One region of the Micromonospora sp. NPDC050686 genome, then DNA from elsewhere that is predicted to be linked to it. Evidence: riboswitches for the same ligand, from Rfam matches in the RefSeq annotation. Region 1 holds a riboswitch; each other region holds the start of a gene.
The links. A riboswitch is a leader RNA that binds a small molecule or an ion and turns the genes downstream of it on or off. The one in region 1 is predicted to bind cyclic di-AMP.
Positions count from the first base shown of each region.

Region 2: it holds a riboswitch for cyclic di-AMP, as region 1 does, so the genes downstream of both, AB0H57_RS05105 (hypothetical protein) here and AB0H57_RS09665 (hypothetical protein) in region 1, are expected to answer to the same signal.
Region 3: it holds a riboswitch for cyclic di-AMP, as region 1 does, so the genes downstream of both, AB0H57_RS10045 (transglycosylase family protein) here and AB0H57_RS09665 (hypothetical protein) in region 1, are expected to answer to the same signal.
Region 4: it holds a riboswitch for cyclic di-AMP, as region 1 does, so the genes downstream of both, AB0H57_RS10360 (NlpC/P60 family protein) here and AB0H57_RS09665 (hypothetical protein) in region 1, are expected to answer to the same signal.

Region 1 covers NZ_JBFAID010000008.1:124,413-130,014, reverse strand. The annotation lists gene AB0H57_RS09670 (AAA family ATPase) at 1-2,030, shown strand, start outside; cyclic di-AMP (ydaO/yuaA leader) riboswitch at 2,282-2,413, shown strand; gene AB0H57_RS09665 (hypothetical protein) at 2,427-3,506, shown strand; gene AB0H57_RS09660 (SRPBCC family protein) at 3,571-4,041, opposite strand; gene AB0H57_RS09655 (STAS domain-containing protein) at 4,170-4,529, opposite strand; gene AB0H57_RS09650 (hypothetical protein) at 4,967-5,374, shown strand.
Region 2 covers NZ_JBFAID010000003.1:269,797-275,398, reverse strand. The annotation lists gene AB0H57_RS05125 (hypothetical protein) at 1-442, opposite strand, end outside; gene AB0H57_RS05120 (cation transporter) at 477-686, opposite strand; gene AB0H57_RS05115 (metal-sensitive transcriptional regulator) at 837-1,136, shown strand; gene AB0H57_RS05110 (YibE/F family protein) at 1,454-2,791, shown strand; cyclic di-AMP (ydaO/yuaA leader) riboswitch at 2,958-3,088, shown strand; gene AB0H57_RS05105 (hypothetical protein) at 3,093-4,112, shown strand; gene AB0H57_RS05100 (carbonic anhydrase) at 4,229-4,900, opposite strand; gene AB0H57_RS05095 (MarR family winged helix-turn-helix transcriptional regulator) at 5,104-5,445, shown strand.
Region 3 covers NZ_JBFAID010000009.1:84,439-90,040, reverse strand. The annotation lists gene AB0H57_RS10055 (DUF998 domain-containing protein) at 1-256, opposite strand, end outside; gene AB0H57_RS10050 (L,D-transpeptidase family protein) at 471-1,232, shown strand; gene AB0H57_RS10045 (transglycosylase family protein) at 1,365-2,087, opposite strand; cyclic di-AMP (ydaO/yuaA leader) riboswitch at 2,088-2,259, opposite strand; gene AB0H57_RS10040 (toll/interleukin-1 receptor domain-containing protein) at 2,727-3,260, opposite strand; gene AB0H57_RS10035 (helix-turn-helix transcriptional regulator) at 3,511-4,773, opposite strand; gene htpG (molecular chaperone HtpG) at 5,003-5,602, opposite strand, start outside.
Region 4 covers NZ_JBFAID010000010.1:33,155-38,756, reverse strand. The annotation lists gene AB0H57_RS10375 (zinc metalloprotease) at 1-230, shown strand, start outside; gene AB0H57_RS10370 (pyridoxamine 5'-phosphate oxidase family protein) at 297-845, opposite strand; gene dcd (dCTP deaminase) at 924-1,502, shown strand; gene AB0H57_RS10360 (NlpC/P60 family protein) at 1,577-2,611, opposite strand; cyclic di-AMP (ydaO/yuaA leader) riboswitch at 2,623-2,760, opposite strand; gene AB0H57_RS10355 (N-acetylmuramoyl-L-alanine amidase) at 2,998-5,031, shown strand; gene AB0H57_RS10350 (NlpC/P60 family protein) at 5,093-5,602, opposite strand, start outside.

The sequences.
Region 1 (5,602 bases):
TGCGGCGCTCCGCCGTCCAGGCCGAGCGGGACGGCTACCGGCTGGCCCGGGTCGGCAACTTCGGCGCCCTGGTCGAGCGGGACGCGATGGTCTTCCACGCCGCCCAGCGGCGGCACGTGCTGGACGCCGAGCACGAGGGGCTGGTCTTCGGCCGGCTCGACCTGCGGGACCGGCGGGTGCTGCACGTGGGCCGGCTCGGCATCCGCGGCGAGAACGCCGAGACGCTGGTGGTGGACTGGCGGGCCCCCGCCGCCGCGGCGTTCTACCAGGCCACCCCGGCCGATCCGCAGGGCGTGGTGCGGCGGCGCACGATCCAGTCCACCGGCGAGAAGGTGACCCGGATCGAGGACGACCTGCTCGACCCGGCCGCCGCGCCGGCGGAGCTGGCCGTGGTCGGCGACGGCGCCCTGCTGGCCACCCTGTCCCGGGCCACCGGCCGGGGCATGCGGGACATCGTCGCCACCATCCAGCGCGAGCAGGACGAGGCGATCCGCTCCCCCGGTTCCGGGGTGACGATCGTCTCCGGCGGGCCGGGCACCGGCAAGACGGCGGTGGCCCTGCACCGGGCGGCGTACCTGCTCTATTCCGACCGCGGCCGGTACGCCGGCGGCGGCATCCTGGTGGTCGGGCCGTCCACGGTCTTCGTCGAGTACATCGCCTCGGTGCTGCCCTCGCTGGGCGAGGAGACCGCCACCCTGCACTCGCTGGGCACCCTCTTCCCCGGCTCGACCGCGACCCGCACCGACCCGCCGGAGGTGGCGGCGGTGAAGGGTTCGCTGCGGATGCGCCGGGTGCTGGAGCGGGCGGTCCGGGACGCGGTGCCGGACGGGCCGGACGAGCTGCGCCTGCTGCACCGGGGTGAGCTGCTGCGGCTGGAGCGCCGCGAGCTGGACGGCATCCGGGACCGGACGCTGTCCCGGGGCGCGCGGCGCAACGAGGTCCGCCGAGCCGCCTTCGACGCGGTACTGGCCGCGCTCTGGGCGCAGGCCCGCCGGCTGGCCGGGGGGCGCCTGCCGGAGCAGGCCGTGTTCGAGGACGAGATCATCGAGCGGCCGGAGTTCCGGGAGTTCCTGAAGGCGTGGTGGCCGCGGCTGCACCCGCGGCACGTGCTGGACTGGCTGGCCCGTCCCGAGCGGCTGCGCCGCTACGCCGGCGGGCTCCTGTCCGGGGCGGAGACGGACCTGCTGGTCGGGGCGTACCGGTCGCTGGACCGGCAGGGACCGACCGTGGCCGACGTGGCGCTGCTGGACGAGCTGGACGCGCTGCTGGGCAAGCCGGTGCTGCCGAAGCGGCGGCGGCGGGACCCGTTCCAGCTGGCCGGCGGGGTCCGTGAGCTGAGCACCTTCGCCGACCGGCAGCGGGCCGCCCGCGAGGCGGCGCGGGAGCGCCCCGAGGACTACCGCGACTACGCGCACGTGGTGGTTGACGAGGCGCAGGACGTCTCGCCGATGCAGTGGCGCATGATCGGCCGGCGGGGCCGGCTGGCCTCCTGGACGGTGGTCGGCGACCCGGCCCAGACCGCCTGGGCGGGCGACCCGGCGGAGCTGGACCGGGCCCGCGACCAGGCGCTGGGCCGGCGGCGCCGGCACCGGTTCACGCTCACCACCAACTACCGCAACTCGGCGGAGATCTTCGCGGTGGCGGCGGCGGAGATCCGCCGGCTGCACCCGGACCTGGCGCTGCCCACCGCGGTGCGCTCCACGGGGGTGGACCCGGTGCAGCGAGTGGTGCCGGCGTCGCAGTTGCCGGCCGCCACGGTCGAGGCGGCCGGCGCGCTGCTCGGCGAGGTGGAGGGCACCGTGGGAGTGATCGCGCCGGTGCCGCGCCGGGACGAGGTGGCCGGTTGGCTCGCCGGGTTGGCCGACCCACGGTTGCAGGTGGTGAACAGCCTTCAGGCCAAGGGCATGGAGTACGACGGGGTGGTGCTGGTCGCGCCGAGCGAGATCCGGGCCGAGCCGTCCGGGGTGCGCACGCTCTATGTCGCGCTCTCCCGAGCCACCCAGCGGCTGACCGTCCTCGACGCGGGCTGAGCGGGCGGGCGCCCGGCCGAGGCCCCTCGACCGGGCACCCGCCGCCGCGAGCCGACTCCGGAGTGTCAGCAGAGGCCGGCCGGTCGATCGAGTGGCATTTAGCACAACCTTAATTCTTTCCCGACGCCGTGGCCATATGCACCATTTGCAACTCTTGCCCCACCGGTTGTCGGGAGCAACCGGGGGTGGGCTCGGTGACTCACCGGTAGGCTCGACCGCGGCCTCCGCCGAGCGGCGCCCGCCGGCGCCTGCGGTGGCCGCCGCCTAATCGCCGCCCGTGGCGAGCCGGGGAACCATGTCCGTGGGGTGCATCCGCGTCAGCGGTAGGGATCTTCCGTCCCGAACCCGTCAGCTAACCCGGCCGGCGGCTGACGGAAGGACATGTGCATGCCAGTAGTGGGCCCCGTGAGACGAACCGCCGCCCGGATGGCGGCCCTGATGGTGGTGACCCTCGCCCTCGCCCTCGGCGTCGGCGCCGTGCCGGCCGTGACGGCGTCCGCCGCGCCGCTCGCCAAGGCGCCCGGCACCGACCACGAGGGCGGCACCGAGAAACTGCGCGACCAACTCGACGCGGCCAGCAAGGGCTGGCTCGACGCCCGCACCGCGTTGACCCGGTCCACCAAGCGCCAGCAGGCGCTCGCCACCCAGCTCAAGACCATCGAGGGTGAGCTGGGCGTCCGCGACGCCAAGGTCGGCGAGATCGCCGGGGTGGCGTACCGGACCGGCCGGCTCGGCACCGCGGCGGCGCTGCTGAGCAGCCGCAACCCGGAGAACTTCATGGACCGGGCCGCCGCGCTGGGCCAGGTGGCCGCCAACGAGGACCGGGCCGTGCGCGGCCTGCTGGAGACCCGCGACCAGGCCACCCGCACCAAGACCGCGCTGGACGGTGAGATCGTCGAGCAGCGCAAGCAGGTGCAGGTGATGGCCAAGCGCAAGGAGCAGGCCGAGAAGGCGCTGGAGGTCGCCGCGGCCGAGGCCCGGCGCGCGGCCGCCCAGCGCAGCACCAGCACCGGCGGCAGCGGCACCGGCGGCACCTCGACCGTCAACGCGAAGCCGGCGCCGCGCAACTCCGACGGCTCCTGGCCGTCCGAGTCGTGCAGCGTCGACGACCCGACCCCGGCCAGCGGCTGCATCACCCCCCGCACCCTGCACGCGCTCGAACAGGCCAAGGCCGCCGGCTTCACCCGGTACGTCTCCTGCTACCGCAGCGGCGGCTCCGGCGAGCATCCCAAGGGCCGGGCCTGCGACTTCGCCGCCCAGAAGGGAGGCTTCGGCGGGGACGCCACCGGCGGGGACAAGACGTACGGCAACAACCTGGCCGCGTACTTCGTCCGCAACGCCGACCGGCTCGCCGTGCTCTACGTGATCTGGTACCGGCAGATCTGGCTGCCCAGCAGCGGGTGGAAGTCGTACAGCGGGGCCGGCGGCGACCCGTCCAGCGACCACACCAACCACGTGCACCTGTCGGTCTACTGAGCCGACCCGACCCGGCCCGGTGACCCGCGCGGGTCACCGGGCCGCGCTGTCGCCGAAGGCCCGGTCAACCCCCGGTCGGGGCGGGGCCCGGGTCGCGGTCCAGCACCTCGCCGAGCCGGGCGGCCAGCGCCAGGTGCGCCGACCGGGCCTGCCGGAACGCGTACGCGAACAGCGGCGCGGGCGCGGACAGGGTGATCTCCACGTCGACCCGGAGCACGCCGTCGGCCTCCCGGCGGAGCCGGGTGTGGTTGCGTACGGTGGTCGCCGGCTGCTGCCGGGCCACCGTCACGATCTCGTCCTCGGTGGAGACCAGGACGTCGGCCTGGTAGGTGACCGGGAAGTGCAACGGCCCGACGGCCAGCCGGTCGGTGATCGCGTAACTGGCCCGGGCGCCCGGGCGCGGCGGCAACTGGCGGACCCGGACGATCAGGGGGTGCAGCTCCCCCTGCCGGGTCAGGTCGCTCAGCAGCGCCACGGCGTCGGCCGCTGTGCACCGGGCCTGGACGCTGTAGCTGAACGTCTCGCGCGTGAGCACCCGTCCCCCTACTGGTAGGTCGCCCGATCCTCGCCCACCGACCGGCGTCCTGGCAACGGCCGGACGACCCTGGTCATCGGGGCGCGAGCGGGTCCCCTCGGCGCGGCGGCCGGGTGGCTCGGCGAAGCTCAGGCGCCGAGCGGAGCCTCGGGCGCGGCGGCGGCGAAGTAGGGCTCGGGGGCGCCGAAGAGGCCGAGCAGGCCGGTGACCCAGAGCTGCCGGTGCACGAACCGGCTCGGCTGGGTGACGACCAGCTTGACGCCGCTGACCTCGGCGGTCTGGAAGCCGGCGACCATGGCGCTGATGCCGACGGAGTCGATGAAGCTGACCAGCCGCATGTTGAGCTCGATGCGGGTGGGCCGGCCCTTGGCGAGCACCTCGGCGATCGCCTCGCGCACCTCGTACGCGGTGTCCACGTCGATCTCGCCCCGGGGAGCGATTTCGACCACACCACCCGACAGAACCGACTTCACGATCGACAGGCTCACGCGAGCACCTCCACCCGCCCCGCTCGGGGCGCCTCATCAGTACGCGGGCCGCGACCGAGAGTATTCCTCCGACGGTCTCGGTCGCCACCCCTCGGGGATGAGCAAATTCACGACCGGGGCACCACGGCACCCCGGTTCCGGATTTTCCGTTCCTCTGTCCAACGATCGGGCCGGCGGCCCGATCCGCCAAACAGGGTAACGGTCCCGGCCCAGCGGCCGGCGCACCCAGTCTCCCCGGCGCGTCCCACCTGCGCATCCGGGATTTTCCCCGGGGTTGTCGCCACCGGACGGTGATCTGCGCAGCGGGCTGTCGCCCCCGGACGGTGGTTTGCGCAGCGCCGTTCGTGGGCACTGCCGGAGGGAGCGCACCGTGACGCGCCGGAAAGAGGTCGAGGTCCGAAGTGGCCGGCCGACTTCGGCACCCCGAGGAGGTACCCGTGTTCGGAACCAACGTGCTGGACCGCCGCAGCAAACCCGAGCGGATCGCCGACCAGGCCTGGACGCAGCTGTCCGCCGCCGTCGGCTCGGCCGGCGACAGCGTGCGGGGCACCGCCCGCTCCGCCCGCCGTAACGGGCTGGACCTGGCCGACGGGGCCGGGGACCTGGTCGGCTCCGCGGCCGAGGAGGCCCGGCGCCGCGCGCTGCTCGCCTTCGACGCCCTGGCCGGCCGGCGCCCGGCCCTGCCCTGGGCGCTGCTGATCAGCGCCGCGCTGGTCGGCGCGGCGGTCGGCTGGGCCGCCGGGACCGCGGCCCGCGCGGTCGGCAGCCGGGACGGGCGCGGCGTCGACGAGATCGGGTTCGTGGACGTGGACCGGCCCGACTCCCCCGTCGGCACCGAGGGCTGACCGCCCGACCCGGGGTTGTCCGGCCGGGACCGGCCTGGGCCGGGCTGGCCCGTGCTGTTTCGGATCGGCGGGTTCGCATCGGCGTCGCCGCGCGAGCGGTCCGGGGCAGGAGACCGGAACGAGCGTGATACCTCTGAGTCATCAGAATGACTCAGAGGTATCACGCTCGCTTGGGTGTGGCGGCCGGCCCGAGGGGCCGTGCCGGGTCATCGCCTGCGGGCCGGTCCC
Region 2 (5,602 bases), on a different contig from region 1:
AGACGCCGGGGCCGGCCAGTGGCGAGGCGACCCGCCAGCTGCCGTCGTCGGCCAGCTCGGGGTGCACGTGGCGGAAGCCGGACAGGTCGCGGCGGGCGACGATCAGGTGCATCCGCTTGTCGTGCGCCACGTCGTAGCGGGTGACCGGCCGGCCGTCCGGGCCGGTGATCCGGAAGGCGAACTCCCCGGTCGGGGCGCTCACCGGTTGCATCGTGTAGCCCTGGTCGGAGACGAGCAGTCCGCCCGGGAGGTGGTTGTCGGTGGGGGTGCCGGCGGTGCCCTGGTCGCCACCGGATTCGTGGCCGGCGCCCGGTTCCGTCGGGTCGTGGCGGGTCTCGGCGGCGGGGGTGACGGGGTCGGTCAGCTGACCGACCCCGTACGCCGCGCCGAACACCGCCGCGAGGCCGAGGGCGAAGCCGCTCAGCTTGGTCGCCGTGTTCATCGTGGACCTCGGTTCCTTCGGGTTGCCGGAACCGTCACGCCCCGACGAGGTCGTACCCGGCCTCGTCGACCGCGGCGCGGACGGTGTCCGGGTCCAACGGGTGCTCGCTGGTGACGGTGACCTGGCCGGCGGCCAGGTCCACCTGGACGTCGTCGACGCCCGCGATCGCGCGCAGCTCGGTGCTCACCGAGTTGACGCAGTGCCCGCAGGTCATGCCCTGCACCTGGTACGTGTTGGTGATCATCGCCGTTCCCTTCCGTCGCTCCCACCATATACCCCCTAGGGGTAGCAGGCCGGGAGATGCCCGTCACGCCTCCGGTACGCCTACCCGGTGGGGGTATTGCGGCACGACGGACCGTACCATACCCCCAAGGGGTACGCTATCCTGGCAGCCATGACCGCACCGACCACCCCGACCCGGGGCTACACCGCCAGCAAGGACCAGCTGCTCGCGCGGCTCCGCCGCATCGAGGGCCAGGTCCGCGGCATCGAGAAGATGGTCGAGGACGACCGCTACTGCATCGACGTGCTCACCCAGATCTCCGCCATCCAGGCCGCGCTGGACAAGGTCGGCCTGGGGCTGCTCGACGGGCACGCCCGGCACTGCATGCACGAGGGCGCGGTCGAGGGGCGGGCCGACGAGATGGCCACCGAGATGATGGCGGCGGTCGGCCGGCTGATGAAGCGGGGCTGACCGCCGCGCGTCGGGTGCCGCCCGGGCCGGAGTCGACCCGGGCGGCACCCGCCCGCCTCACAACCGGTCGAGGATCTTCCGCATGGTGCCGGTCTCGGCCTGCCGGGTGGCCACGATCCGGCCGGCCAGCGCCTTGGCGTCCGGGTTCACCCCATCGGCCTGCTCCGATGGCCCCGCCGGTTCAACCGGAGGCCGGACCGCCCGCGAACTGCAGTCGGACCCGGCGCCTTGGTTACCATCCGGGGCGTTCATCCGCGACGGTTGAACCGTCCGGGCCATCGGGCCGTACCCAGCACCGGATCGTCAGGAGACTCAGCATGGGCGCCGACCACCCGCGTACCGCCCCGCCCGCCCCACCGGGCGTGCGGCGGATCCTCGTGGCGACCGTGGTCCCGCTGTTCCTGCTCACCGTGATCGCCGCGGTGGTGCTCTGGCCCCGCGACGCGCCAAGCGGCGAGCCCGCCGCCGAGGTGCCCCGCTACCAGGGCACGGTCACCCGGGTCGTCAGCGAGTCCTGCCCGCCGGCCCCGGACACGCCAGAGGGCGGGCCGGACGGTGGGCAGCGCCGCTGCGGCACGGTCACCGTGCGGGTGGCGCAGGGGCCGGACGCCGGCCGGGAGGTCCAGACCCCGGTGCCGGACGGCCCCGGCGCGCCGACCGTGACCGCGGGCGACGAGATCATCCTGGTTCAGCTGACCGACCCGGCCGATCCGCAGGCGAGCCGCTACGACATCGCCGAACACCAGCGCGGTACGCCGCTGGTCTGGCTGGTGGTGGTCTTCGCCGCCGCCATCGTCGCGTTCGGGCGGTGGCGCGGGCTGGCCGCGCTGGGTGGCCTCGCCGCGAGCTTCGCCATCCTGCTGACCTTCGTGCTGCCCGGGATCGGCGCCGGCCAGTCGCCGCTGCTGGTCGCGGTCGTCGGCTCGGCACTGATCATGTTCGTGGTGCTGTACCTCACCCACGGGATCACCGCGCAGACGTCGGTCGCCGTGCTCGGCACCCTCGGCAGCCTGGTGCTGACCGGTGTCCTCGGCGCACTGGCCACCGGGGCCACCCACCTGACCGGGTACGGCAGCGAGGACGCCACCACGCTCTCCATGTTCCAGCAGGACGTGGACCTGCACGGCCTGCTGCTCGCCGGGATCGTCATCGGCTCGCTCGGCGTGCTCGACGACGTGACCATCACCCAGGCGGCGACCGTCACCGAGCTGGCGCACGCCAACCCGGAGCTGTCCCGCCGGCAGCTGTACCGGGCAGCCACCCGGGTCGGCCGGGCGCACATCGCCTCCGTGGTCAACACCATCGTGCTGGCGTACGCGGGCGCCTCGCTGCCGTTGCTGCTCCTGCTGGTGGCCGACTCCCGGCCGGTGGGCCAGCTCCTCACCAGCGAGTTCCTGGCCCAGGAGATCGTCCGCAGCACGGTGGCGACGCTGGGGCTGGTCGCCGCCGTTCCGCTCACCACCGGCCTGGCCGCGCTCGTCACCACCGCCGGCCGGCGGGCCGGCGGGTCGACACCGGCCGCGCCCCCGACCCGCCGCCCGCCGACCGACCCCGACGTCGCGCTGGAGGCGCTCGGCGCCCCGCGAACATCGACCACCACCACGCCCCCGGGCCGGTGGCCCGATCCCGGAAGGAGCACGGACGACGCATGGTGACACCGCAGAGCGTGACGGACCACGCCGCCACCCATGTCAAACGTGTCACTGGTTACCGCCCTCGATTCCGAAAATACGGCTTTGGTCGGGTTCCGGACGTAGCTCACCGGCCCGGCTCTCGGGTAACCTCGCTGCCGGTCACCGCCGAAGGCGCGCAGCGGCGCCTGCGGTGCCACCGCCCAATCGCCGCTCGGCGAGCCGGGGAACCAGGTACGTGGGGTGAAGCCGCGCCAGCGGCCGGGGCAACTTCCGTCCCGAATCCGTCAGCTAACCCGGTCGGCGGTCGAGGGAAGGGAACACTGTGACGGCACCCCTGCGCCACTGGTTGACACCGGTGGTGGCCGTGCTCACCGCACTCACCATCGTCACCGGGCCCCTCCCGGCGACGGCCGCCCCGAACACCCCCAAGCCGTCCGGGCACGAGGAGGACAACGATCCTCCGCTCCTCAACGACGTGCTGGAGCAGACCAACCGGGGCTACTTCCGGGCCAAGGCCAAGCTGGCGAAGTCCAAGCAGCGTCAGCTCGCGCTCGCCCTCGAGGTCCGCCGCGCGCAGAGCGAGCTGGACCGGCTGACCCCGCAGGTGGGCAAGATTGCCGCGCAGTCGTACCGGACCGGGCGGGTGGGCGCGATGGCCGTCCTGCTGGACAGCAGCAGCCCGACCTCCTTCGTGAAGCGCGCCGCGGTGCTCGACGAGATCAACATGGTCAACGAGCGGAAGCTGGCCGAGGTGACCGAGGCCAAGCGGAAGGCCGAGGCGGCCAAGCTGGCCCTCGACGCCGAGGTGCGCGAGCAGCAGCGGCAGACGGCCATCATCGCCAAGCGCAAGGCCGAGGCGGAGAAGTCGCTGGAACTGGTCGGCGGCAAGGGCTTCACCGGGGGCCTGGTCTCGGCGACCTCACCGGTCGCCCGGGTCGGCCCCGGACGGACCTCCGACGGGGAGTGGCGTCGCGAGTCGTGCAGCGAGTCCGACCCCACCACCTCGGGCTGCGTCACGCCGCGCACGCTGCACATGTACAAGGAGGTCAAGCGGGCCGGCTTCGACCGGTTCGTCGGCTGCTACCGCTCCGGCGGGCCGTGGGAGCACCCGAAGGGACGGGCGTGCGACTGGTCGTTGCAGAACCGCGGCTTCAGCCCGTGGCACAACAAGGACACCCGGACGTACGGCAACAACCTGGCCGCCTTCCTGCTGCGCAACGCCGACCGGCTCGGCATCTACTACGTGATCTGGAACCGGCAGATCTGGTTCCCGGCGACGGGCTGGCGTTCGTACAGCGGCCCGTCGGACCACACCGACCACGTGCACGTCTCCCTGCTTTAGCGCGCCCCGCGTAACCCGGGCCGTCCCGCCGCGTGCGGGGCGGCCCGCGTCGTGCCGGGCCTCGGCGCGCAGCCGGGGCCGGCCGGACGACGCGCTCCGGGCCGTCGGCTCGGGCCTCAGCCGGCCGAGGGCGCGACCGGGTCCACCGGCCGGGCCTGGGCGGGCGCTTTCGCCGCCGCGGCGGCCGGCACCTCGGCCACCGTCCGCACCGCGCCGGCGCTCAGCCGGTACGACATGCCGACCACCGCGCACCGGCCGGCCGCCACCGCGGCCGCCAGGGCGGCGGAGTTCGACACCAGGGCCTCGACGGTCTGGGCGATGTGGATGTCCACGATCCCGTCGATGTCCTCGACGCCCCGGTCGGCCGCCTGCCGCAGGCTGGGCAGCACGGCGTCCACCACCGCGCCCAGGTGCCCGGGAGGCGGCGTACCGGTGCGGACCGCCTCGCGGGCCGCCTGGACCGCGCCGCAGGAGTCGTGGCCGAGCACCACCACCAGCGGCGTGCCGAGGATGGTCACGGCGTACTCGACGCTGCCCAGCACCTCGGGCCCGGCGGTGTGCCCGGCGGTGCGGACCACGAAGAGGTCACCCAGGCCCCGATCGAAGATGATCTCGGCGGCCAGGCGGGAGTCGGAGCAGCCCACGATCACCGCGAACGGATCCTGGCCGCCAGCGACCGCGGTGCGGCGGTCGGCGTCCTGGTTGGGATGGCGCGGCGACCCGGCGACGAACCGTCGGTTGCCGGCGCGCAGCTCGTCGAGCGCGCGCTGCGGGCTGCTCCACGGCATTCGGCTCACCTCGTCCCTCACGTACGCGGGTGGGTCGGCCGGCGATACGGCCGCAACCACCGTCACACGCGGCGGAAAGCCCGTCAAGATTTCGTGATACGGATTTCAGGTGTCGCGGGCGTCGACCGCCTGGCCCCCTGCACCGGCCGGGCCGGCGCCCGCGGCCCGGGCCAGGACCTGCGGCGCGGGCCCGAAGCCATACCATGGCCGGTATGGCGACCACAGCTGGCGCGAACGGGAGCACCCGGAACTGGACCTTCCTGACAAACCACGCGCACGTCCTGCTCGCCATCGCGCGGGACCCCACCGCCCGGCTACGCGACGTCGCCGACAAGGTCGGAGTGACCGAACGCGCCGCCCAGGCGATCGTCGCGGACCTGGAGGCCGAGGGCTACCTCCAGCGCACCCGGGTCGGCCGGCGCAACGAGTACACCGTCAACCCGGCCGGCCATTTCCGGCATCCGGCCGAGGCCGACCGCCAGGTCGGCGACCTGCTCGCGCTCTTCACTCCCGGGCCCGCCGACGAGGGCACCGCGCGGCACTGACCGGCTCCGGCCACATCGGACCGACCGTACCGTCGCTCCCGTGACCACGCCCTCGGCCCGCCGGCGGTAATCTCACCCCGTGCGCGAGAGCTTCCGATCGGGTGGACGGCCGTCGGTCCGAGGTGCCGGGGCCGGATCCCGTACGCCCCGGGGCCGC
Region 3 (5,602 bases), on a different contig from region 1:
CGATCGTGCTGAGCACGTCGTCGATCCGGGCGTAGCGGTAGCAGAGGAGGAAGACGCCGATGGCGCACATGCTGCCGACCAGGACGTCCCGCACACCGGTGTGGTAGTAGGCGCTGATCGAGTCGAGCAGCACCAGCCGCCCGGCGCGTACGGCCTCGCCGGCGATCAGCAGGAACGGCAGGGCGATGCCGAGCACGCCGACGCCGAGGCGCAGCCGGCGCACGGTGAGCGCATCCTGTGACGGCCTCACGGGCATGACGACTCCTCCCGGCCGGCCGGTTCGTCCGGCCCATCCTCCCGGCCGGCCGGCTCGTCCGGCACAGTCCGACCGAAGTTGGACAGATCCACGATAACGGTTCGAGAGTGGACCCCACGGTCTTGCCCCGCCGGACTACGGTTGAAACCGGGCTCCGATAATCTCCCGGGCGACCGTCGTCCGGGTGTGTCCACCACGGGGTAAGGAGATCGACATGTCGCCCCCCACCACCCGCACCCGCCGGGCCGCAGCGCTGGTCGCGCTCGCGGTCGCCGGGAGCATGTTCGTGCCGATCGGCGCCGCCCAGGCGGCGCCCCGCGAGCAGTCGCCGGCCGCCCGGCAGCTGACCGCGCCGGTCACCACCGGTGTCGTCACGACGGTCAACGCCAGTGCCACCCTGGCGCTGGCGCAGCCCACCCTCAAGCAGGGTGCCCGCGGCACCGCGGTGACCAGCCTGCAACGCCGGCTGGTGGCGCTGCACTACGACGTCGGCGCGGTCGACGGTGTCTTCGGGTCGTCGACGTTCCACGCGGTGGTCGCCTTCCAGAAGGTGAACGGCCTGTCGCGCGACGGCATCGTCGGGCCCAGGACCTGGGCGGCGCTGAGCAAGCCGGTGGTCCCGAAGCCGCGATACAAGCACTCCGGCCTCTCGCTGGAGGCGAACCTGTCCAAGCAGGTGCTGTACCTGGCCCGCAACGGGCAGGTGATCCGGATCCTGGACGCCTCCGGCGGCAAGGCCAGCACCCCGACCGTCCGGGGGAACTACAAGATCACCCGACGGATCGACGGTTGGCGGCAGAGCGACCTCGGGTTGCTGTGGCGGCCGAACTACTTCTACCGGGGCTACGCCATCCACGGCGCCACCTCGGTGCCGGCCTACCCGGCCAGCCACGGCTGCGTACGGGTGACGGTGCCGGCGATGAACCGGCTCTGGGGCACGATCAAGGTCGGCCTGCCGGTGCACGTCTACGCCTGAGCGCCAACTGCGACGAACGCCCGGCCGGGAAACCCCGGCCGGGCGTTCGTCGTCGTGCCCGCCCCGCACGGCGTGAGCCGTACGCGACGCCGGCCGGCCCCCGAACCGGGGAGCCGGGCCGAGCCGACAAGATCAGAGGCTGAGCCGCTGCCCCGGGAAGATCAGGTCCGGGCTGCCGCCGATGACGCGCTTGTTGCGCTCGTACAGCGCCTGCCAGCCACCCGCCAGGTCGCGGGCCGTCGCGATCTGCGACAGGGTGTCACCCGGCTTGACCAGGTAGTTGCCGCCGGTCGACATGGACCGAGCCGGCGCCGAGCGCCGCTCGGTGCCGCGCAAGGCACGCTGCTCGCCGCGGTCCTGACGTGAGGACCTCTTCTCGGTGCGGTGCTCGGACTTGCGCTCGGACTTCTGCGCCGACCTGCGCTCCGACTTGGTCTCGGAACGATTGTCGGACTTCGCCGAGTAGCTCTTCGTCGAGCCGCCCTTCTTGCCGCACGTCGGCCAGGCGCCGATGCCCTGACCCTTCAGCACCTTCTCGGCGACGGCGATCTGCTCGCTGCGGCTGGCCAGGTCGGCCCGCGCCGCGTACTTCTGACCGCCGTAGCCGTTCCAGGTGCTGCGGGAGAACTGCAGGCCACCGTAGTAGCCGTTCCCGGTGTTGATCTTCCAGTTGCCGCCGGACTCGCACTGGGCGATCGCGTCCCAGTTGACGCTGGCCGCCTGCGCCGCGGTGGCCGGTCCGAACAGTGCCATGGCGCCGGTCACCGCACCTGTGGCGAGCGCCCCCACGGCGACCCGGCCGGTGACCTGACGCGTGTTGGCCCGACGGTGACGGGCCTGGTATTCAGTTGCCATCTGTCGTTTCCTCCACGCCGACGAGGTGAGCTGTCGGGTTCGGGCCGAGGAGCCCGGCCGCCACAGGCGGCTTCACCCCGAGGTGCCGTGCACCGGAGAACGTTGGGTCCCCCGCTCCATGCCTGAGGTCCAGGTACCGACGGCCGGCGGCAGGATTGGGCGTTACCGACCGTGGTGTCCGCGAGGAGCGGACCCATCCGACGTTAGGAACGGTTGGTGCCGATTGCCCACTTCTTGTGAAGTTCTTCACCCGGAAGGGCGATCGGGCGCTTCCCGGGTTGCGCCGGTGCGCAAAGGGTGGATGATGCCGCACCCCTGGCGTCCTTCCTGGACGGTGAACACCTGCGGTGAGCTGGGCGGATGCGGTCGGCCACGAGGCGGAGGGCGGCGTCGCCGTCCACCTGGCGCACCGGCCGGCGCGCCTTCCCCGCCGCACCGGCACGTTCCTCCGGGCGCCGGGACCGGAGGGCCGCCTCGCGCCGCCCTCACCACCGCCGCCCGGCCGGAAGGGTCACTGTCCGTAGGCGACTACGGAGTCGCTCTCGCCTTTGCGGTGACGGCTCTGCTGGTGTCCGGAATGGATCCTGGCGACGCAGTTCCCCCGGTGCGCCGCAACCGGCGCCCGCCAGCAGCCGCCGGTCAGGGGGCGGGGTGCGCGGCGCCGCGCAGCACCGCCGCCGGCACCTGCGGAGAACGCCGTACGGCGAGGTCGGCCGGCAGCAGGGCGGACACCTCGGCGACCAGGGCGTCCAGGTCCGGGCCGGCGGAGTGGCTGCGCACCCGCACCCCGGCCCGCTCGCACAGCCCGCGGATGTCCTCCGGCACCGCCGGCGGGTCGGGCAGCGGGGTGTCCCCCAGTAGCACGGGGACCACCGGGATCTCCCAGCGCAGCGCCCGGCGGATCTCTCGGCGCACGTAGTCGCGCGGGTCGTCCAGCCGGCGCCTGCCCTGGTCGTCGAGCACGCTGAGCCAGTACGGGCCGATCAACGTCAGCAGCACGTGGCTGCCCTGGAGCCGGGTCCACAACTCCGGCGGGAAGGCGGTGCCCGGGCGTACCGACCGGTGGTCCCTGAAGACGTGCCGGGCCCCGAAATCGGCGCGCAGCCGCTCGTCGATGAGGTCGGCGCCGAACATCGCGTCGTGCGTCCGATAATTGACAAAGATTCCTGTCATCTGACAGCTCCCGCCTTCACAGACGCGTTCCCTCCGGACCGATAATGGTCATCGGGAAACGTGAGCCGCATTCATCGGACCGCGCTGCTCACGTTCTCGAGAAGTACCGGCGGAAAACGCCCGTCGCTGGCAGGATATCCCTCTCCCCCGGTCACCGCGGGCGGACCGACAGAAATCAGCACACGGGAGACTGCCGACCGGGTAGCGGCGTAGTGCTCGCCCTCCCGGTGCACCAGGGCCCGCCACCAGGTCAGCGCGCGGGCGCCACCCGCAGGGCGGTGGTCAGCGCCGGCATCAACTGCCGGACGGCCTCGTCGTCGCGCCAGCGCCGCACCACCCGATTCAGTTGGCGCAGGTCGTAGCGGGCGGTGGCGGAGTCCACCGACCGCACCGTCTCCAGCGCCGGGCCGACCACCGCGGCGGCCCGGTCCAGCTGCCGCTGACCGGCCAGGGCCAGCGCCAGCCGGGCCGCGTACCGGGCACGGGCGCGCTGCGCGGTGGGCGGCAGCAGGTCCAGTTCGGCGCCGAGGATCGCCGCCGACTCGTCCAGCCGGCCCAGGTCGTGCAGGCTCCACGCGGTGACGAAGCGCATCGGATCGGGCGCGCTGGTGCTGCCCAGCACGGGCTCGTCGTCGTCCCCGACCGCCTCGGCCAGCAGGTCGGCCGCCTCGGCCAGCGCCCGCCGGCAGCCGGCCTCGTCGCCCATCAGGGCGTACCCCTGGGCCTCCCGCTGCGCGGCCAGGCCGCGGGTCCGCGCGCCGCACCGGGCCGCCCGGGCCTCCTGGGCCAGCTGCGCCGCACCCAGCGCGTCGTCCCGGTACAGGCAGAGCTCGGCCCGCCGGACCAGGGCGTACGCGCGCAGCTCGTCGTTGCCGCCGGCCACCGCCAGCTCTACGGCGTGGTCGGTCCACCACGCCGCCGCCGCGTCGTTGCCCCGCTCCTGTGCCATCCAACCGGTGTACTCGGCGATTCGGGCGGCCAGCCGCAACGCCTGCTGGCGCACCGGCGGGCGGGACGCCTCGGATAGCTCGCGCAGGAAGCCGGTGGTCGAGACGAGCATCGGGCCGAGCGCCGCGGGCCGGCTGGTCTGGCCGAGCAGGCGCAGCTGGTCGAACCAGGCCCGCACCAGCGGCAGCGCGGCCCCGGCCTCGCCCGTGCGGTCACCGGACGAGGGGCTGGGGCCGACGCCGGTGAGCCCGGCCAGCAGGTACGCCGACACCCCGGCGGGGCTGAACGCCGCCGCATCCGTACCGTCCACCGCCACCGTCCACGCCTGTGCGGGCGGCGGGGCGGACGCCCGCGGGCCCGGCCGACCGGGAACGAGCCGCGTCAGGGCGCCATCGGCGGCCAGCGCGACGTCGCAACTGCGCGCCAGCGGGCCGCTGGGCCGCTTCGCGCCTGACTCGATCTTGCTCAGGTGCGATTTGCTGTACCGCACCCGCTGGGCCAGATCGGTCAGCGACAGCCCGGCCGTCTCCCGGCGCCGACGCAACTCGGTGCCGAAATCATCCATCGTCCAGGCCCCCTCGTCACGCCACCGGCCACCGTTTCCCACGTCCGGCCGGAAATGGCGCGGACAACCGCCGTCGGCGAATGCGAAACAGTGACCAGGATCGTTGACGGAAAAACACAATAGGGCTGTCGGCTTCACGACGCACTGCCCGGAATTCGATCACGACCGGCCGGACGACCGGTGCCGGGTGGCCGGCAGGCGCGCCGCGCCGGCCACCCGGACGGTGCCGTCAGAGCGTACGGGCGAGCCGATCGGCCAGCAGTCGGGTGAAGCGGGACGGGTCGGCCAGCTCCCCACCCTCGGCGAGCAGCGCCAGCCCGTAGAGCAGCTCGGCGCTCTCGGTCAACTGCGTTCGGTCGCCGTCGGAGTCGTACGCCTCGCGCAGCCCGGTCACCAGCGGGTGCCCCGGGTTGAGCTCCAGGATCCGCTTGACCTGCGGCACCTCGTGCCCCATCGCCCGGTACATCTTCTCCAGCGTCGGCGTCATGTCGTGCGCGTCGCCGACCACGCAGGCCGGCGAGGTGGTCAGCCGGGTGGAGAGGCGCACCTCCTTGACCGAGTCCTGCAGCGCGGTGCCCATCCAGTCGAGCAGGTCGGCGTACTGCTTGCGGTCCGCCTCCTGCTGCTCCTTCTCCTCGCCGGTGTCCAGGTCGACCTGGCCCTTGGCGATGGAGCGCAGCTGCCGGCCGTCGACCTGGCCGACCCGCTCCACCCACACCTCGTCCACCGGGTCGGTGAGCAGCAGCACCTCGTACCCCTTGGCCCGGAACGCCTCCAGGTGCGGCGAGTTCTCCAGCATGGTCCGGGACTCGCCGGTGGCGTAGTAGAT
Region 4 (5,602 bases), on a different contig from region 1:
ACCACACCTTCCAGGGCGGCTGCTCCGGCTCCGGCGACAGCGTCAGTGACACCCCGGCGGAGTCGTCGCCGGCGTACCAGTGCCCGACCGGGCGGGACACCTGCTCCGCCCCCGGCCTGGACCCGATCACCAACTTCATGGACTACACCTACGACTCGTGCATGTACCAGTTCACCCCCGGTCAGGCGGACCGCATGCTGACCGCGTGGAACGCCTACCGCGCGGCGTAACCCCCCGAGCGCCAGGAAAGGTGCCGGCTCCGTCGACGGAGCCGGCACCTTTTCACGTACGCCGGGTCAGGCCGCCGACCGGCGGGTGTCGAACCCGTGCCGCCCACCGCGGCGACCCTCCGTCACGACCGGGCGGTAGGCCGGTTGACCGACCGTGGCGTACGGGTCGAGCCACACCTGGACCGCGGGACGGCCGGCCGCCGACGCAGCCTGGTCCCGCCGGGTGAGCATCGCGACGTCGACGGTGAACTCGAAGAGCCGCCAGTCCACCTGGGCGGCGGCCCGGCCGGCCAGCGCCACCCGGGCCACCCGGCCCGGATCGGTCACCGAGCGGGCCCGACCCGCCACGTACGCCTCGTCGTCGGTCTCCTCGGGCGGGAACGAGTGCAGTGCGTAGCGGCCGTCGCGTTCGAGGTCACGCCGCTTCGGCGAGTTGATGACGAAGCAGAACAGCCCCTCGTCGGTGATGACCGGGGCGACCGGGTGGACGCGGGGCCCGCCGTCGGCGCGGACGGTGGCCAGGTAGCCGAAGCCCGACCCGTACTGCTGAAAGAGACGGCGGATCCCGTCGGCGAGGCGGGGCTCGTCAGTGGCGAATTCGGACCAGGAAGCCATGCCGACATTCTATCGAACAGATGTGCTAACGCGCAGTCCGACACGCAGGTCGCCGGCACCGATCGCTATGGTGGTGCGATGCTGCTCTCCGACCGCGACCTGGTCAGCGAGATCAAGGCGGGCACGCTCGCGCTGGATCCGTTCGAGCCCACACTGGTGCAACCGTCCAGCATCGACGTACGCCTGGACCGGCTCTTCCGGGTCTTCAACAACCACCTGTACACCCACATCGACCCGTCGATGCGGCAGGACGACCTGACCTCCGCGGTGGAGGTGCCGGACGGCGAGCCGTACGTGCTGCACCCGGGCGAGTTCGTGCTCGCCTCCACGCTGGAGGTGGTCACCCTCGGCGACCAGCTCGCCGGCCGGCTGGAGGGCAAGTCGAGCCTGGGCCGGCTCGGCCTGCTCACCCACTCCACCGCCGGGTTCATCGACCCCGGCTTCTCCGGCCACGTCACGCTGGAACTCTCCAACGTGGCCAACCTGCCGATCACTCTCTGGCCCGGCATGAAGATCGGCCAGCTGTGCATCTTCCGGCTCTCGTCACCGGCCGAGCACCCGTACGGCTCGGAGGTGTACGGCTCGCGCTACCAGGGCCAACGCGGCCCCACACCGAGCCGCTCCTGGCAGCAGTGGCGCACCTGGCCCACCCGCTGACCCGCTCACTCGCCTCGGCGAGGTGTCAAGCGGCGCCCCTTCCTATACCGAATGCGTTAAGCAGGGGCCCCGCCTTACACCCGGCCGAAGCTGTTGACGGGGCCGTCGTCGACGCGCTTCATCTTGATCGGCATGCCGGCCTGGGAGGCGTGCACCACCCAGCCGCCGCCGACGTACATTCCCACGTGGTGCAGGTCGGCGTAGTAGAAGACCAGGTCACCGGGGCGCAGGTCGGCGCGACTGACCCGGGCGGTGACCCGGCGCTGCTGGCGGGCGTTGTGCGGCAGGGACACGCCGGCCTTCGCCCACGCGGCGAGCATCAGCCCCGAGCAGTCGTACGAGTTGGGCCCCTCGGCGCCCCAGACGTACGGCTTGCCGATCTGCGCGCAGGCGAACTTCACCACGGCGCCGGCGTCGCCGCCGGGCCAGGCGGCCGGGCAGGGGGCGGGACGCAGCGGGCCGCCGCCGCCGTTGCCGTACACCTGCAGGCGCAGCTTCTGCAGCCGGTCGATCTCGGCGTTGATCTGCCGCTTCTTCGCGGCGAGCTGGGCTTCGGTGCGGCTCAGCTGGACGATCAGCTCGTCCAGCGACCGTTTCTGCGCGGCCAGCCTGTCCCGCAGCTCCGCCACGCCGCGGATCTGCCGCTGCTGCCGGTCGGCGAACCGGTCGAGCAGTTCCAGGCCGTCGACCAGTTCGCTCGGTGATCGGCTGCCCAGCAGCGCGTTGACGGTGGCGACGTTGTCGCCCTTGTACGCCTCGGCGGCCAGCCCGCTGACCTGGTCCATCGCCAGATCGACCTGGAGCTGGAGGGGTTCGATCCGCTTGCCGAGCGCCTGCGCCTGACGGCGCTTGCCGGCCAGGCCGACGCGGGTGGCGTTGTGCTGTTCGATGATCGGTTCGAGCCGGTTCCAGTCCCGGTCGATCCGGCCTTCGATCTCGGTCACGGAGGGCTCGGCGTGGGCCGCCGTGGCGCCACCGGTCAGGACTGCGGCGACGCCGACCAGGGCGGCGACTGCGGTGGTGAAGCGGGACCAGTGTGTACGCGGCGCGCCCGTCGGCTGGCCGGGAACCGGCCGGACCGACAGCGGCCGCGGGGCATGGCGTGCCACCGGGGCTCCGTACTCCTTCACGTCGACCGCCTACCGGGTTAGCTGACGGGTTCGGGCGGGAAGGGGTCGCCCTACCGCAGTGGCTGCGGATTCACCCCGGCGTACCTGGGTCCCCGGCTCGCCCGGAGGCGACTCGGCGGTGTCCGACCGTCACCTCCCGGGTTGGGTGGTGCACCTACCGGTCGACGATTCACCAGAGTAGGGATCGCCGTCACCGCGACGCAACTCACCCGGCCGTGACACTCCGTACCCGAATCGGCCACCGCGACCGTGGGACGGTGAAGGTTTTTTTCGTATCCGAATACCTTGCGGAAAGCTATTGACCGCAGGCCGCGCCGGGAGTGAGGGTGGAAACGCAGTGACCCCCATCCCTGTCTGGAGGTTCGATGCACCGCACACCCCCGCCGTCGGGCAGACGGATACTGCTGGCCGCCGCCGTCGCGACGGCCACCGCGTTCGCCACCACCGGCCCGGTCGCCGCCGAGCCGTCCCGCGCCGACCCCGCCGACCGGCAGCAGCAGTACGCCGCCGCGGCCGACGAGTACGGCGTGCCGCGCAGCGTCCTGCTCGGCGTCTCCTACCTGGAGTCCCGCTGGGACACCAACGCGGGCATGCCCAGCACCAGCGGCGGCTACGGGCCGATGCACCTGACCGACGCCGAGCAGGTCGCCTCGACCCCGTCCAGCGCGCACGTCGACTCCGACGAGGACCCGCGTGGCGACGAGTCCCGCCCGCTCACCCTGGATCCGGCCGTCGCCGCCGCACCCGCCGGCGACGTGCTGCCCCGGGCCGCCCTGCAGACCGTCGACGCCGCCGCCACGCTCACCGGCATCCCGGTGCAGACGCTGCGGACCGATGCCGCCGCGAACATCCGGGGCGGCGCGGCGCTGCTCGCCTCGTACCAGCAGGAACTGGGCGGGCCGGTCGGGGCCGGCAGCGACCCGGCGGCCTGGTACGGCGCGGTGGCCCGGTACTCCGGCGCGGACACCGAGGACGCGGCGGCGGCCTTCGCCGACGAGGTGTACGACCAGCTAGGTCAGGGTGCCAGCCGGACCACCGACGACGGCCAGCGGGTGACCCTCGCCGCCACGGCGGTGGCGCCGGACCAGTCCGGGCTGCACCGGCTCGGCCTGCGCCGCGCCGAGCGGCCGGACGGGCTGGAGTGCCCGGTCCGGCTCGCCTGCGAGTGGATCCCCGCCCCGTACGCCGAGTACGTCGACAAGAACGGCAACATCGACTACGGCAACCACGACCTCGGCAACCGGCCGGCCCAGCAGAAGATCGAATACATCATCATCCACGACACCGAGGGCTACTTCGGTCCCAGCGTCGGGCTGGTCAAGCGGGCCGACTACCTGGGCTGGCACTACACGCTGCGCTCGGTGGACGGCTACGTCGCCCAGCACATCAAGGCCAAGGACGTCGGCTGGCAGGCCGGCAACTGGTACGTCAACGCCAAGTCCATCGGCATCGAGCACGAGGGCTTCGCCGGCCACGGCACCTGGTACACCGAGGCGATGTACCGGAGCTCGGCCAAGCTAGTCCGGCACCTGGCGCTGCGGTTCCAGATCCCGCTGGACCGCCAGCACATCCTCGGCCACGACAACGTCCCCGGCATCCTTCCCGGCAACGTCGCCGACATGCACTGGGACCCGGGCCCGTACTGGGACTGGTCGCACTACTTCGACCTGATGAAGGCGCCGTTCCAGGGCACCGGCACACCGCGCACCGGCCTGGTCACCATCGACCCGGACCACGCCACCAACCGGCCGGCGTTCACCGGCTGCAACCAGCAGCCCCCGGGCGTCCCGGATCCGCCGCCGCCGGCCGAGCCGTGCCCGCTGCGCGGCTCCTCCTCGGTCCTCCTGCGCACCGCGCCGAGGGCGGACGCGCCGCTGGTCAACGACCTCGGGCTGCGCCCGGACGGCACCCCGAACACCATGTACGTCTCCGACCACGGCGCCCGCGCCTCGGCCGGCCAGACGTACGCCCTCGCGGGGATCCAGGGTGACTGGACGGCGATCTGGTATCTCGGCCAGCAGGCCTGGTTCCACAACCCGGCCTCGGCGCCGACGGCGAAGTGGGCGAACGGCTTCGTGGTCACCCCCCGGCCGGGGAAGGCCACCATCCCGGTGTACGGGCGGGCCTACCCGGAGCGGGCGGCGTACCCCGCCACCATCCCGTACCAGGCCGTCACGCCGTTGCAGTACACGTTCGCGGCCGGCCAGCGGTACGCGCTCGGCGGGGTGCTGCCGGGCGAGTACTACCGGGCGGTCTCGTTCGACGGCTCGGCACCCGGCGACCGGACCGTGGTCCGGGGCGCCAACCGGTACGTCCAGCTCCAGTTCGGCCACCGGGTGATGTACGCCGACCTGGCCGACGTGCAGATCCTGCCGGCCGCGGTCGGCGCGCCGCAGTAGAACGCGGCAACGACGAAGGGCCCCGACAACGCGTCGGGGCCCTTCGGATGTCGCGGACTACTCAGGTGACCCGGCGGAAGCCGGCGATCGGCTGGTTGTTGATGCTGCTGACCTGGACCGGTTTCCCGGTGCGTGGCGCGTGCACCATGGTGCCGTTGCCCAGATAGAGCCCGACGTGGTGCAGGTCACTGTAGAAGAAGACCAGATCGCCCGGGCGGGCCTCGGAGCGGGACACCGAACGGCCCTCGTTCCACTGCGCCCCGGTGAAGTGGGTCAGGCGGATGCCCGCCGCCTTGTACGCGTACTGGGTCAGGCCCGAGCAGTCGAAGGAGTTCGGGCCGGTGGCCCCCCAGACGTACGGGTCGCCGACCTGTTGGCAGGCCACTCGGATCGCGGTGCGGGCCGCCGCGGAGACCACCCCGTTGATGGTGGGGCAGCCCGAGACGCTGACCGTGGTCTTCGGCATCGACGCCTTGAGCCGCTTGATCTCGGCGTCGATCTTCTTCTTGCGGGCGGCCAGCTCGGCCTCCTGCTCGACCTGCGACGCGATCAGCGTGTCCAGCTTCTGCTT